DNA from 2 places in the Streptomyces sp. NPDC031111 genome. Region 2 is predicted to be linked to the other one. Evidence: riboswitches for the same ligand, from Rfam matches in the RefSeq annotation. Region 2 holds a riboswitch; the other holds the start of a gene.
What was found. Region 2 has a riboswitch for glycine ahead of gcvT (glycine cleavage system aminomethyltransferase GcvT). Riboswitches for the same ligand answer to the same signal wherever they lie in the genome.
Positions count from the first base shown of each region.

Region 1: another riboswitch for glycine. It lies ahead of gcvP (aminomethyl-transferring glycine dehydrogenase); the one in region 2 lies ahead of gcvT (glycine cleavage system aminomethyltransferase GcvT).

Region 1 covers NZ_JBVIGS010000014.1:7,366-14,751, forward strand. The annotation lists gene ftsR (transcriptional regulator FtsR) at 1-112, shown strand, start outside; gene ACZ470_RS26395 (bifunctional nuclease family protein) at 198-671, shown strand; gene ACZ470_RS26400 (MerR family transcriptional regulator) at 861-1,544, shown strand; gene ACZ470_RS26405 (DNA polymerase IV) at 1,600-3,006, shown strand; gene ACZ470_RS26410 (PRC-barrel domain-containing protein) at 3,016-3,390, opposite strand; glycine riboswitch at 3,504-3,599, shown strand; gene gcvP (aminomethyl-transferring glycine dehydrogenase) at 3,775-6,660, shown strand; gene ACZ470_RS26420 (ABC transporter ATP-binding protein) at 6,875-7,386, opposite strand, start outside.
Region 2 covers NZ_JBVIGS010000007.1:43,694-51,079, reverse strand. The annotation lists gene ACZ470_RS16320 (L-serine ammonia-lyase) at 1-367, opposite strand, end outside; gene glyA (serine hydroxymethyltransferase) at 531-1,787, opposite strand; gene gcvH (glycine cleavage system protein GcvH) at 1,802-2,179, opposite strand; gene gcvT (glycine cleavage system aminomethyltransferase GcvT) at 2,294-3,412, opposite strand; glycine riboswitch at 3,452-3,568, opposite strand; glycine riboswitch at 3,569-3,669, opposite strand; gene ACZ470_RS16300 (AAA family ATPase) at 3,891-4,559, shown strand; gene ACZ470_RS16295 (enhanced serine sensitivity protein SseB) at 4,613-5,392, shown strand; gene ACZ470_RS16290 (enhanced serine sensitivity protein SseB C-terminal domain-containing protein) at 5,660-6,412, shown strand; gene ACZ470_RS16285 (ABC transporter substrate-binding protein) at 6,803-7,386, shown strand, end outside.

The DNA.
Region 1 (7,386 bases), on a different contig from region 2:
GAACCCGCAGACCAGGGCCCACGCGGAGGCCCGTGCGAAGGAGCTGGCGGGGCTCACGGTGAAGCTGCACGCGGCGCTGGTGCAGGCGGCGCTCGGGGTGCGGCTGCCCTGAGGCGGGCCGGCCTCGGGGGGCCGGATCGGCCACCCGTTCCCTGCCCGACTACCCAAACGTCCCGGGCACGGCCTAGGGTTGCTGTGTGAACGAGCTCGATGTCGTAGGTGTCCGGGTCGAGATGCCCTCCAACCAACCGATCGTGCTGTTGCGTGAAGTGGGCGGCGACCGCTACCTCCCCATCTGGATCGGACCGGGGGAGGCGACGGCCATCGCCTTCGCCCAGCAGGGCATGGCACCCGCACGGCCGCTGACCCACGACCTGTTCAAGGACGTGCTGGAGGCCGTCGGCCAGGAGCTCACGGAAGTGCGCATCACCGACCTGCGGGAGGGCGTGTTCTACGCGGAGCTGGTGTTCGCCAGCGGTGTCGAGGTGAGCGCCCGCCCCTCCGACGCCATAGCGCTGGCCCTGCGGACCGGTACGCCGATCTACGGCAGTGACACGGTGCTGGACGACGCCGGGATCGCCATCCCGGACGAGCAGGAGGACGAGGTGGAGAAGTTCCGCGAGTTCCTCGACCAGATCTCGCCGGAGGACTTCGGAACCAGCAATCAGTGAGGGGGCGCCGCCGCATCGGTTCGGCCGCCGGGGCACGCCCCGGGAGCATTCGGCTAGCCTTTCCCCGCGGTGGGGTACGGGAAACCACTCTTAGGGTGATTATCACTCGGCGTGCCGAGTGTGGCGATCGTTGACGCACCCTTGGTGACTGCCTACCGTCGAGGAGGCAGGTCAAGGACGGAGGTCGGCGTGAGAAGCAGCGGCGACGGTTCGGTGGGGGGTGCCCCCGGACACGGTTTCGGGGCGAGTGGGCCGTACCCTCCCCAGAGCTCCCGGCTCCGTTCGAGCGGCGGGTATCCCGCGCAGGGCGGCGCGATCGACCAGGCTCCGCAGCGACCGACGGCTGTGCCGAGCAGCGGAGGGGCGACGTCCATGGCGTCCGAGCAGATCGGCTACCGGGGGCCCACGGCCTGCGCCGCCGCCGGTATCACCTACCGGCAGCTCGACTACTGGGCCCGTACCGGGCTGGTCGAGCCGAGCGTGCGACCGGCCCACGGATCGGGCACCCAGCGGCTGTACAGCTTCCGCGACGTCGTCGTGCTGAAGATCGTCAAGCGGTTCCTCGACACGGGCGTCTCCCTCCAGAACATCCGCACCGCCGTACAGCATCTGCGCGAGCGCGGCTTCAGCGACCTGGAACGCATGACGCTGATGAGCGACGGGGCCACGGTCTACGAGTGCACCTCGCCCGACGAGGTCCACGCCCTGCTCCAGGGCGGCCAGGGAGTCTTCGGCATCGCGGTCGGCGTGGTGTGGCGGGACGTCGAGAGCGCGCTGTCGCAGCTGCACGGAGAGCGCATCGACACCGGCGAGACCCTGATCGGCCACAATCCGATGGACGAGCTGGCACGACGGCGGAACAAGGCGGTCTGAGCCGCCGGGCGTTCCGACGCCCGCATTGTCAGTGGTATGGGGCAGCATCGGACATGTGAGATCCGCGCCCACGATCCTGCATCTCGACATGGATGCCTTCTTCGCCTCGGTGGAGCAGGCGTCCAAGCCGAGCCTGCGCGGGAAGGCGGTCGTCGTGGGCGGGCTCGGGCCGCGCGGTGTGGTCGCGACCGCCTCGTACGAGGCCCGGGTCTTCGGCGTCCACTCGGCGATGCCGATGGCGCAGGCCCGGCGGCTCGCGCCGAACGCCGCGTACCTGGTCCCGCGCTTCGCCCTCTACCGGTCCATCAGCGAGCAGGTGATGGGGTTGCTGCGGGCCCTGTCGCCCCTGGTGGAGCCGCTCAGCCTGGACGAGGCGTTCGTGGACCTGGAGGCCGGTGGCGCGGCCTGGGACGAGCGGTCGGCGCGGCTGGCCGGGGTGAAGCTGCGCGGGGACATACGAGCGGTCACGGGACTCACGGGGTCGGTGGGGCTGGCCGCCTCGAAGATGCTGGCGAAGATCGGCTCCGAGCAGGCGAAGCCGGACGGACTGGTGCTGATCGAACCGGGCACGGAGCGAGCTCTGCTGGCCCCCCTGCCGGTGCGCACCCTGCCGGGTGTGGGACCGGCGACCGGCGACCATCTGCGGCGAGTGGGGATCCACACCGTGGGGGAGCTCGCGGAGGCGGGGGAGGACGAGCTCGTACGGCTGCTGGGCAAGGCGCACGGGCACGCGCTGTTCGCCATGGCGCTGGCCCGCGACGAGCGGCCCGTGGTGGCCGAGCGGGAGACGAAGTCGGTGTCGGTCGAGGACACGTACGACGTGGACATCCACGACCGGGGGCGGGTCGGGACGGAGGTGCAGCGGCTCGCCGACCGGTGTGTGCGCAGGCTGCGGGCGGCGGGGCTGTCGGGGCGCACCATCGTGCTGAAGGTGCGGCGGTACGACTTCTCGACCCTCACCCGGTCCGAGACGCTGCGGGGCCCCACGGACGATCCCGCGGTGGTACGGGAGGCGGCGGCGCGGCTGCTGGACTCGGTCGACACCACGGGCGGGGTGCGGTTGCTCGGCGTCGGGGTCAGCGGGCTGGCCGACTACACCCAGGAGGACCTGTTCGCCCAGGCGGCGGGGGTGGGCGCGGCCGACTCCCCGCCCGAGGAGGCCGCTCCCGCGCCCACGCCGGACCGGGAGACCCCCGCCGAGCGGCGCTGGCCGGCGGGCCACGACGTACGGCACGCCGCGTACGGTCACGGATGGGTGCAGGGCAGCGGGCTGGGCCGGGTCACGGTGCGCTTCGAGACGCCCGACTCGGAGCCGGGCCGGGTGAAGACCTTCCGCGTGGACGACCCGGCCCTGGAGCCTGCGGATCCGCTGCCGCTGGTGCCCATGCCCCCCGGGCCCCAGGACGGTGAGGGCGGTGAGGGCGCGGAGGCCGGTGAAGGGGCGCGGTCGGAGAGCCGGTGAGCGGGGGGATCAGACAGGCTTGTCGTTGCCCGCGAGTTTGCCGAAGTCGCGGTCCGGCAGCGGCGGAGGCGCGGCGATGTCCAGACCGTAGTGGTGGTAGAGCTGGAGCTCCTGCTCGGGGGAGAGATGGCGGCCCACGCCGAAGTCGGGGGCATCCTTGATGAGGGCCCGTTCGAAGGGGACGTGCAGGGCGCCGTCGACGAGTTCGCTCGGCTCCAAGGGGACGAACGCGTCCCTGCTGAACAGTCCGGTGCGTATCGCCGCCCACTCCGGTATGCCGGTGGCGTCGTCGAGGTAGATCTCGTCGATCGTGCCGATCCGGGTTCCATTGCGGTCGAACGCCTTGCGGCCGATCAGGTGGCGCGGATCGATGTCGGTCTGCACGGGCCCTCCACTGGTCGCAAACTCATCCGTAAGCACTACAAAACGGCACAATCGGCGGAGCGGCCACTCGAAGGCCCTGGCATTGTGCTCGCTGGTACGCTGACAACGGCTGCTGACCCCGTGCGGGAGAGCCCTCCGGACACCATCGGAGGCGCCGAAGGAGCAAATCCTCCCCGGAATCTCTCAGGCACACGTACCGCACGGACGAGGTCACTCTGGAAAGCAGAGCGGGTGTCGACGGCTTCCGCTCTCACCGACGGTGAAAGCCGGACCCCCTTCGGGCGATCCGGTGAAGCTCTCAGGTTGAGATGACAGAGGGGGAGGCCGTCCGGGCACCCGTGCCGTGGTGCCCCTCGAAGGTCGTCGGACCAGGAGGCCTCCTCAATGACCGCCCCTCGCACTCCGCTCTCCGAGCTCGAACAGGGAATCCCCTTCGAGCAGCGCCACATCGGCCCCGACCACGAGGCCCGGGCCAAGATGCTCGCCCAGGTCGGGTACGGCTCGCTGGACGAGCTGACGGCCGCCGCCGTGCCGGATGTCATCAAGAACGCCGACGCGCTGGACCTGCCCGGCGCGCGGAGCGAGGCCGAGGTGCTGGCCGAGCTGCGGTCCCTGGCCGACCGCAACGAGGTGCTCGGCTCGATGATCGGGCTCGGCTACTACGGGACCTTCACCCCGCCCGTCATCCTGCGCAACGTGATGGAGAACCCCGCCTGGTACACGGCGTACACGCCCTACCAGCCGGAGATCTCCCAGGGCCGGCTCGAGGCGCTGCTGAACTTCCAGACCGTGGTCGCCGAGCTCACCGGCCTGCCGACCTCGGGCGCCTCCCTGCTCGACGAGGGCACCGCCGCCGCCGAGGCGATGGCGCTGTCCCGGCGCATGGGCAAGAACAAGAAGGGCCTGTTCCTCGTCGACGCGGACGCGCTGCCGCAGACCGTAGCGGTCATCGAGACCCGCGCCGAGCCGACCGGCGTGGAGGTCGTCGTCGCCGACCTGAGCGACGGCATCCCCGCCGAGCTCGACGGGCGCGAGATCAACGGCGTGCTGATCCAGTACCCGGGCGCCTCCGGTGCCGTACGCGACATCAAGCCGGTGATCGACCAGGCGCACGAGCGCGGCGCGCTCGTCACCGTCGCCGCGGACCTGCTCGCCCTCACGCTGCTGAAGTCGCCGGGCGAGCTGGGCGCGGACATCGCGGTCGGCACCACGCAGCGCTTCGGTGTGCCGATGGGCTTCGGCGGCCCGCACGCCGGCTACATGGCCGTGCAGGAGAAGATGGCGCGCAGCCTGCCCGGGCGGCTCGTCGGCGTCTCCGTCGACGCCGACGGACACAAGGCCTACCGCCTGGCGCTCCAGACCCGTGAGCAGCACATCCGCCGCGAGAAGGCCACCAGCAACATCTGCACCGCCCAGGTGCTGCTCGCCGTCATGGCCGGAATGTACGCGGTGTACCACGGCCCGGAGGGGCTGCGGCTCATCGCCCGGCGCACCCACCGGTACGCCACCGTCCTCGCCGAGGGATTGCGGTCCGGCGGAGCCGAGATCGTGCACGGCTCCTACTTCGACACGCTGACCGTGCGGGTCCCGGGACGCGCCGCGGAGGTCGTCGCCGCCGCCCGCGACAACGGCGTCAACCTGCGCCTCGTCGACGCCGACCACGTCTCGATCGCCTGTGACGAGACCACCACCCGGGAGCGGCTGACCGCCGTGTGGGGCGCCTTCGGCGTCGAGGGCGACGTCGAGGCCCTGGACGCGGCAGCGCGGGACACGCTGCCGGACGCCCTGCTTCGTAATGATGAGTATCTGACGCACCCCGTCTTCCAGCAGCACCGCTCCGAGACCGCGATGCTCCGCTACCTGCGCCGTCTCGCCGACCGCGACTACGCGCTGGACCGCGGCATGATCCCGCTGGGCTCCTGCACCATGAAGCTCAACGCGACCACCGAGATGGAGCCGGTCACCTGGCCCGAGTTCGGGCAGCTGCACCCCTTCGTGCCCGCCGAGCAGGCGCGGGGCTACCTCACGCTCATCCACGAGCTGGAGGAACGTCTCGCCGAGGTCACCGGCTACGACAAGGTGTCCCTCCAGCCCAACGCCGGCTCCCAGGGCGAGCTGGCCGGTCTGCTCGCCGTACGCGGCTACCACCGCGCCAACGGCGACGAGCAGCGCACCGTCTGCCTCATCCCGTCCTCCGCGCACGGCACCAACGCGGCCAGCGCCGTGATGGCCGGGATGAAGGTCGTCGTCGTCAAGACGTCCGACGACGGCGAGATCGACGTCGCTGACCTGCGGGCGAAGATCGGGCAGTACCGCGACGAGCTCGCCGTCCTGATGATCACGTACCCCTCGACGCACGGCGTGTTCGAGGAGCACGTCGCCGACATCTGCGCCGAGGTGCACGAGGCCGGCGGCCAGGTGTACGTCGACGGCGCGAACCTCAACGCCCTGGTGGGCCTGGCCAAGCCGGGCCACTTCGGCGGCGACGTCTCGCACCTGAACCTGCACAAGACCTTCTGCATCCCGCACGGTGGCGGCGGTCCCGGCGTCGGCCCGGTCGGCGTACGGGCGCACCTCGCCCCGTACCTGCCGAACCACCCGCTCCAGCCGGAGGCCGGCCCGGAGACCGGCGTGGGACCCATCTCGGCGGCGCCGTGGGGCTCGGCGGGCATCCTGCCCATCTCCTGGGCGTACGTCCGGCTCATGGGCGGCGAGGGGCTCAAGCGGGCCACACAGGTGGCCGTGCTCAGCGCCAACTACATCGCCAAGCGCCTCGAGCCGCACTACCCGGTGCTCTACACCGGCCCCGGCGGGCTGGTCGCGCACGAGTGCATCATCGACCTGCGCCCGCTGACCAAGGCCACCGGCGTCAGCGTGGACGACGTGGCCAAGCGGCTGATCGACTACGGCTTCCACGCGCCGACGATGTCGTTCCCGGTGGCCGGCACGCTGATGATCGAGCCCACCGAGTCCGAGGACCTCACCGAGCTGGACCGGTTCTGCGAGGCGATGATCGCGATCCGCGCGGAGATCGAGAAGGTCGGCTCGGGCGAGTGGCCCGCGGACGACAACCCGCTGCGCAACGCCCCGCACACCGCCGCCGCGCTCGGCGGGGAGTGGGAGCACGCCTACGACCGCGAGGAGGCCGTCTTCCCGGCCGGGGTGAGCGCCGCCGACAAGTACTGGCCGCCGGTGCGCCGCATCGACCAGGCCTTCGGCGACCGCAACCTGGTCTGCTCCTGCCCGCCGCTGGACGCGTACGAGGACTGACGCACGGCGAAGGGCCCCGCTCGACCGGAGCGGGGCCCTTCGGCATGCCGGGCGCCTTCAGGCCGGGCGACGCGGCGGCGTGGGCCTGCCGCGCCGTGCCCGGCTGTCGCGCACGTCCCTCGTCCGCCCGAAGGGCCCCGCCGGCGGCAGGTACGTGCTCGGGGCGAGAGGGCGTGCGAGGTGTCGTCGGGCAGGCGGGTTCTTCGCAACAGGCCTACGCCGGGTACGCGTGGGTCTGGGTCGCCTTGACCGCGGCCCAGACCGGTGCGCCCGGGTGCAGGTCGAGTTCGGCGGCCGCGACCGTCGTGAGGTCGGCGGCCAGGGAGAGTTCGCCGGTGAGCTCCGCGCGGATCTGGTCCCCGTGGGTCTCCAGCCCGGCGACCTCGCAGCGCCAGAGGTTGCGGGCGCTGGAGCCGGTGGGCCGGTCGCGGTACAGGACCACCGCGCCGGGCGGGAACGCCACGAAGGCGGGACCGGAGAGATCCTCCGTGGTGCTGACGGAGGGCCCCGCGTCGAGCCGCACCGTGTGGCCCTCCCCCCGGCCCCGGTACAGGTTCAGGCCGACGAGCTGGGCGATGTACTCGGTGCGCGGGTGACGGGCGATGTCGGAGGGCGTGCCCTCCTGCACGATCCGTCCCCGCTCCACGACGACCAGCCGGTCGGCGAGCACCATGGCGTCCAGCGGGTCGTGCGTGACCAGGACGGCGACGGCCTCGAAAGCGGCCA
Region 2 (7,386 bases):
AGGGGAGCGCCTTGCGGCGGTGCAGCACCATGTCGTCGTCGAAGGAGAACGCGATCTCGTGCTCGCCCAGGAGGCGGATCCGCCCGCCGTCCTTGATCTTCTCCACCCGCTCGTCGGCCGACTCCACGTCCACCGTCCGGGGCGAGTCGCCCTCCAGGCCCAGCAGCACCGCCTTGGGCGTGCCGTGGCCGTGCCCGGTGGCGCCGAGGGAGCCGTACAGCTCCGCCCGGACCGAGGCGACCGAGTCCAGCAGGTCCTCGTTGCGCAGCCGCCGGGCGAACATCCGGGCCGCCCGCATCGGGCCGACCGTGTGCGAGCTGGACGGGCCGATGCCGATCGAGAACAGATCGAAGACCGAGATGGCCACGGGAGGACTCCTAAGGGTTCGGCGGACGACGCTGTCCACCGGGGAACAGGGTGGTTCGGAGAAGAGGGATCGTTTTTGCGGTGAATGGTGCGGGGCACCGCGCTCACCGGACCAGTGTGCGCGATGCCCCGGACATCCGTACGAAGGAAAGCGTACGAAACTACTACAGACCCGGGTACAGCGGGTGCTTCTCGGCAAGGGCCGTGACTCGCGCCCGGAGCGCCTCCACGTCGAAGGAAGGCTTCAGCGCCTCGGCGATCACGTCCGCGACCTCGGTGAAGTCCTCGGCGGTGAAGCCCCGGGTGGCCAGGGCGGGCGTACCGATCCGCAGGCCCGAGGTGACCATCGGCGGGCGCGGGTCGTTCGGGATCGCGTTGCGGTTGACGGTGATGCCGACCTCGTGGAGGCGGTCCTCCGCCTGCTGGCCGTCCAGCTCGGAATTGCGCAGGTCCACCAGGACCAGGTGCACGTCCGTGCCGCCGGACAGCACGTCCACGCCGACGGCCTTGACGTCGTCCTTGACCAGGCGCTCGGCCAGGATGCGGGCACCCTCCAGGGTGCGGCGCTGGCGCTCCTTGAACTCCTCGGAGGCGCACACCTTGAAGGCGACGGCCTTGGCGGCGATCACATGCTCCAGCGGCCCGCCCTGCTGGCCGGGGAACACCGCGGAGTTGATCTTCTTGGCCAGCTCGGCCGTGGAGAGGATCACACCGCCGCGCGGGCCGCCCAGCGTCTTGTGCGTGGTCGTCGTCACCACGTGGGCGTGCGGGACCGGGTTCGGGTGCAGCCCCGCGGCCACCAGACCGGCGAAGTGCGCCATGTCGACCATGAGGTACGCGCCGACCTCGTCCGCGATCCGGCGGAACGCGGCGAAGTCCAGCTGACGCGGGTACGCCGACCAGCCGGCCACGATCAGCTTCGGCTTGTTCTCCTTGGCCAGCCGCTCGACCTCGGCCATGTCGACCTGGCCGTCGTCGCCGACGTGGTACGCGACCACGTTGTAGAGCTTGCCGGAGAAGTTGATCTTCATGCCGTGGGTCAGGTGCCCGCCGTGCGCGAGGTTCAGACCCATGATCGTGTCGCCGGGCTTGAGCAGCGCGAACATCGCGGCCGCGTTGGCCTGCGCGCCCGAGTGCGGCTGCACGTTGGCGTGCTCGGCGCCGAAGAGCTCCTTGACCCGGTCGATGGCGATCTGCTCGATCACGTCGACGTGCTCGCAGCCGCCGTAGTAGCGGCGGCCGGGGTAGCCCTCGGCGTACTTGTTGGTGAGGACCGAGCCCTGCGCCTCCATGACCGCGACCGGGGCGAAGTTCTCCGAGGCGATCATCTCGAGGGTGGACTGCTGCCGGTGCAGCTCGGCGTCGACCGCGGCGGCCACCGCCGGGTCGAGCTCGTGCAGGGGCGTGTTCAGAAGCGACATGCGGCTACGGCTCCTCAGCCCGCGATGTGGGCGTCGTACTCGGCGGCGGTCAGCAGGTCGGCCGGCTCGTCGGTGACGCGCACCTTGAACAGCCAGCCGCCCTCGAAGGGGGCCGAGTTCACCAGCGACGGGTCGTTCACGACGTCCTCGTTCACCTCGGTGATCTCACCGGTGACGGGGGAGTAGAGGTCGCTGACCGACTTGGTGGACTCCAGCTCGCCGCAGGTCTCGCCCGCGGTCACGCCGGCACCGACCTCGGGGAGCTGGACGAAGACCACGTCGCCGAGCGCGTTGGCCGCGTGCTCCGTGATGCCGACCGTCGACACGCCGTCCTCGGCGGCCGACAGCCACTCGTGCTCCTTGCTGTAACGCAGCTGCTGGGGGTTGCTCATGGCCTGAATTCTCCTGTACGCGGGGGACTGCTGATGACTGGGGGAACTGCGTGCGCCACCGGTGAGCGGGCGCGCCGTGCTCACCTCACGCGCGGAAGCCGTCCGAAGACGGTGTCACTTCTGCCGCTTGTAGAACGGCAGCGCCACGACCTCGTACGGCTCGTGGCTGCCCCGGATGTCCACACCGACACCCTTCGTGCCCGGCGCCGCGTGCGCGGCGTCGACGTACGCCATCGCGATCGGCTTGCCCAGCGTCGGGGAGGGGGCGCCGGAGGTCACCTCGCCGATCACCTCGCCGCCGGCCACGACCGCGTACCCGGCGCGCGGGACCCGGCGGCCCTCGGCGACCAGGCCGACCAGGACGCGCGGGGGCTCGGAGGCGGCGCGCTCGGCGGCCTCGGCGAGCGCCGTACGGCCCACGAAGTCGCCCTCCTTCTCGAACTTCACCACCCGGCCGAGACCGGCGTCGAAGGGCGTGAGGGAGGTGCTCAGCTCGTTCCCGTACAGCGGCATGCCCGCCTCCAGGCGCAGCGTGTCCCGGCAGGACAGCCCGCAGGGGACCAGTCCGGCGCCCTCGCCCGCCTTGGTGAGCGCCTGCCACAGCTCCACCGCGTGCTCGGGCTTCACGAACAGTTCGAAGCCGTCCTCGCCGGTGTAGCCGGTACGGGCGATCAGCGCGGGGACACCGGCGACGGTGCCGGGCAGACCGGCGTAGTACTTCAGGCCGTCCAGGTCGGCGTCGGTGAGCGACGCGAGGATCCCCGGGGACTCGGGGCCCTGCACGGCCAGCAGCGCGTACGCGTCGCGGTCGTCGCGGACCTCGGCGTCGAAACCGGCCGCGCGCTCGACGAGCGCGTCGAGCACCGTCTGCGCGTTGGAGGCGTTGGCGACCACCATGTACTCGGTGTCGTCCAGCCGGTAGACGATCAGGTCGTCCAGGATGCCGCCGTCCTCGCGGCAGATCATGGTGTAGCGGGCGCGGCCGGGCTTGACGCCCCCGATGTTGCCGACCAGGGCGTGGTCGAGGAGCGCGGCGGCCTCCGGCCCGGTGACGGTGATCTCACCCATGTGCGAGAGGTCGAAGAGACCGGCCCTCGTCCGCACGGCGTTGTGCTCGTCGCGCTCGGAGCCGTAGCGCAGGGGCATGTCCCAGCCGGCGAAGTCGGTCATCGTGGCGCCGAGCGAACGATGCAGGGCATCGAGCGCGGTCCGACGGGGTTCGGTACTGCTCATCGGTCGGTCTCCCAAAGGCATGACGGCGGCGAGGACGTTTCCTCCCCATCTGTCATCGGAACCTGAGAGGTTCGCCATGACCGGCACACGGTCCTGGCTTGCACCTTGGGTGGAGCCACCGGAGCACTGTCACGGCGGCCCGCTTTTCAGATGTGCCTCGCCCGCGCGGTAACGGGGCCTGAGAGATTCAAGGGAGGGACTTGCTCCTTCGGCGCCCCGGCGACAAACGGTGCCGGGGACTCTCCCGCGCGGATTCAAACGGCCGGTATGCAGTTGGCGCGCACATCATTGCACGCATTGTCGGGGCGCGGCAGGGGGACCCTTCTCTGGGGGTGCACGGCGTGTGCGGGCACGGTCACAGGATGCTGTGACAGGCCTGTTTCAGGAAAGGGACGGAAAAGAGAGACCCGGGCATTACCTTCTCTTTACACTCGGTGGGGATCGGTACCCGTACCTGGCCCCAGGGGAGGACGATCAGGTGAACAGGACCACGGCGTGCGCCACCACCACGGGGGTCGCGCTGCCCCAGCAGCCGGCGGCTGAGATCCGTCAGGTCGGCGGCGCGCTGCCTGCGCCCGTCGTCCGCGATCTGCGCGAGCGGGGCGGTCGCAGCCCGCGCGCCCTGCTCTTCGGGCCCCGCGACCTCGTCGTGGTCACCGGACTCCCCGGCAGCGGCAAGTCCACCCTGATGCGGCGCGCGGTGCGCGGCACCCGCGTCGACTCCCAGGACACCCGGGACCGCTGGGACGACCTCATGCCGCGCTTCCTGCCGTACTCGGTGTACCGGCCGCTGGTCCGCCTCGCCCACTACGCCGGCCTGCGCCGCGTCCTGCGCTCCGGCGGCCCGGTCGTGGTGCACGACTGCGGTACGCAGGCCTGGGTGCGCCGCTGGCTGGCCCGCGAGGCCCGCCGCCGGGACGCGAACCTGCATCTGCTGCTGCTGGACGTCACCCCGCAACAGGCCCTGGCCGGCCAGCGCGAACGGGGGCGCGGGGTCTCCCGGTACGCGTTCCTGCGCCACCGCGTGGCGAACGAGCGGCTGCTGCGCGACGTGGAGCGGGGTACCCTGCCGGCGGGCTGCGGATCGGCGGTCCTCGTCGACCGGGACGCGGCGGACGCCCTGCGCCGGATCGGCTTCACGGGCTGACCGGATAGCCTTTCCAGCCACAGCAGTGGTTCCAGGCAGCAGGCGGTAGGCAGATGGACTTCCCGGCGGACTTCCCGGCGCAGACGCACCCCCATCCGCACGGTGGGTGGCCCGGCAACGAACTGGAGGAGGTGCTCTCCGCATCCCTCGGCGTCCCCTCGGCGGGCGGCAGGATCGTGGAGGTGCTGGGCCGCAGCTTCGTCTGGGTCCCGCTGCCGAACGGCGGCGGCCCGCACAGCGGCCCCCTGGACCTGCCCACCATGGAGCTCGACGGCCAGGCATACGTCCCCGTCTTCAGCTCCGAGGAGCAGTTCCGCCAGGTCGTCGGCTCCCACATGTCGTACACCGTCGCGCCCGCCGTGGAGTTCGCGCGCGGTCTGCCGCCGCAGGCCGGGATCGCGGTGAACCCCGGCGGCGTGGTCGGCATCCCGCTGCCACCGCCGGCCGTGGCCGAGCTGTGCCGGGCCGGACGCACCCCGCTGGACGGCGCGGCGGCCGGCGGCCGTGTACGGCTGTTCGAACCCGACTGGCAGGACGACCCGGTGGACTTCCTCGCCGCGGCCACGGCGGAGTTCGACTCCATCGGCGTGGTGACCACCGCCCGCCGCTGCCTGGCCGCGATCGAGACCGCCGACCCGGTCCTCTTCATCGGCGTGGAACTCTCCCGCTGGGAGGGCGACGCCCGCGCCCTCCCCCTGGACGCCCTGGGCCGAGCCCTGGGCCGAACCCCCGCCCCCTGGCCGGTCAACCTCATCGTCCTGGACATAGCCCAGGACCCAGTGGCCGACTGGCTCCGCACAAAGGTCCGCCCCTTCTACGAACGCCCGCACTAACCCCCCAAAGGGGCGCGGCTCTGTATCGACATGCGGCTCCGCAACCCCCTAGGGGCGCGGGGAACTGCGCGACAAGCCACAACGCACCCGCACCCGCCGGACGACGCGCAGCCCCGAACTCTTCTGCGAGCCTGCCGCGCGGCAGCCCGGCAGCCCGGCAGCCCGCCGCCCCGTGTCGGCTTAAGCTAGGTTCATTCGCTGGCGAGGTTGTACGGAGGGGCGATACAAGTGAGCGCTGGCACCGCGGCGGCCGGTCAGGTCGAGCACATGCTGCGCCAGGTGACGCCCGGGCGTTACGACGCCTACGAGGCGTTGCTGCGCGCGCTCGCGACTCCCTCGTCCGGCCAGGTCTGGATGCTGCTCTGGCACGGCCAGGCCGGCTCCCCGGACGCCCAGTACGGGAACATGGAGGTCGAGGGCTACGGCTACGCCCCCTGCGTCACCTCCGCCCAGGAGCTCTCCGCCAGCGGCTGGAACCGGTCGTACGAGGTGGTCGACGGCCTCGAAGTGGCCCGCGCGCTCTACCCCGACCACTACGGGCTCTGGCTGAACCCGCACGCCCCCGGCGGCGGCGTCGGCATCCCCTGGCTGGACCTGCGCCGGATCGCCGGCGGCCTGGACCGCCGGCCCGCGGGACCGCTCCGGCTGTCCGAACCGGCCATCGAGATCCCCCAGTTCTACGCCCTCCTCGCGCAGAACGCCCACCGCACCCCCGCCGTCCGCGCGCTCCGCCGCGCCTGGGTGCAGCCGGCCCTTGGCGCCCCCTACCTCGCCATCGGCCTGGACGTGTACGACACGTCCCCGCAGGCCGTGGACGCCGTACGGGCGATGATGCAGCAGTCCCTCGGCGCGGTCCCGGACGGGCTGCCCGTGTCGACCGTCGCGATGTCCGACGAGCACGACCCGGTCGCGATGTGGCTGCGGGCCAACGGACGCCCGTTCTACGACCGCGAGGCGCACGGCGCCGCTCCGCCGCCCGCCGCCCCGGCCTACGGCTACCCGCCGGCCCACCGGGGCTGACGGAGCCGGCCCGCCACTGCTGACGCTGCGTCACTGTCCACGAAGTGGACAGGCGCGCCGGGATGCGTCGGCACCCCCGCCACCGGTCGCTGATTTCACGTCAGATTTTCGGCCATGCGCGCTCAGCGATCACCCGTTGACCGCCTGTCACCTGCGGTTTCACCCGTTCTTCACGCCACCTGAGGCCACCTGGAAAGCGGTTGGGGAGGAGGTCCGTGTGTCCGGGGGATTAAATCCTCACGGAGGGACGCCTGAACCGCCCCATATGTCAACTGTTCAGATCTCAGGTAGGTATCACCGCTATCCGGACTGTTCCTGACCGCCTGTGAACGTCTGTAGTGTTCGGCCGGTCAAGGTGCATCCACATAGCGGACCCGGAGTGGCCCCAATATGCGCATATTCAAGTCCCGAGCCGCTCGGGCGATCACGGCCGCTGTGGCGGTCGGTCTGATCGCCACGGGCTGCTCCAGCGAGCGGGACGACAACAGCAAGGGCAGCGGCGACAAGGACACGTTCGTCTTCGCCGGTGCCGGTGACCCCGGTTCTCTCGACCCTGCCCTCGCGAGCGACGGTGAAACCTTCCGCGTGACGCGTCAGGCGTTCGAGGCCCTGCTCGAGCACGAGTCCGGCGGCACCAAGCTGGTTGGTGGCCTCGCCGAGACCTGGTCGAGCAACGACGCCGGCACCGTCTGGACCTTCAACCTCCGCAAGAACGTGAAGTTCCACGACGGTGAGGCGTTCAACGCCGCGGCCGTCTGCGCCAACTACGACCACTGGTTCAACTGGACGGGCACCTACCAGTCCAGCGCGGTCTCCTACTACTGGCAGACCATCATGGGCGGCTTCGCGAAGAACGAGGACAAGGAGACGCCCGAGGCGAACTACAAGTCCTGCACCGCGAAGGACGAGAACACCGCCGTCATCGAGGTCAAGGAGCCCTCCGCCAACCTCCCCGGCGGCTTCTCCCTCCAGGC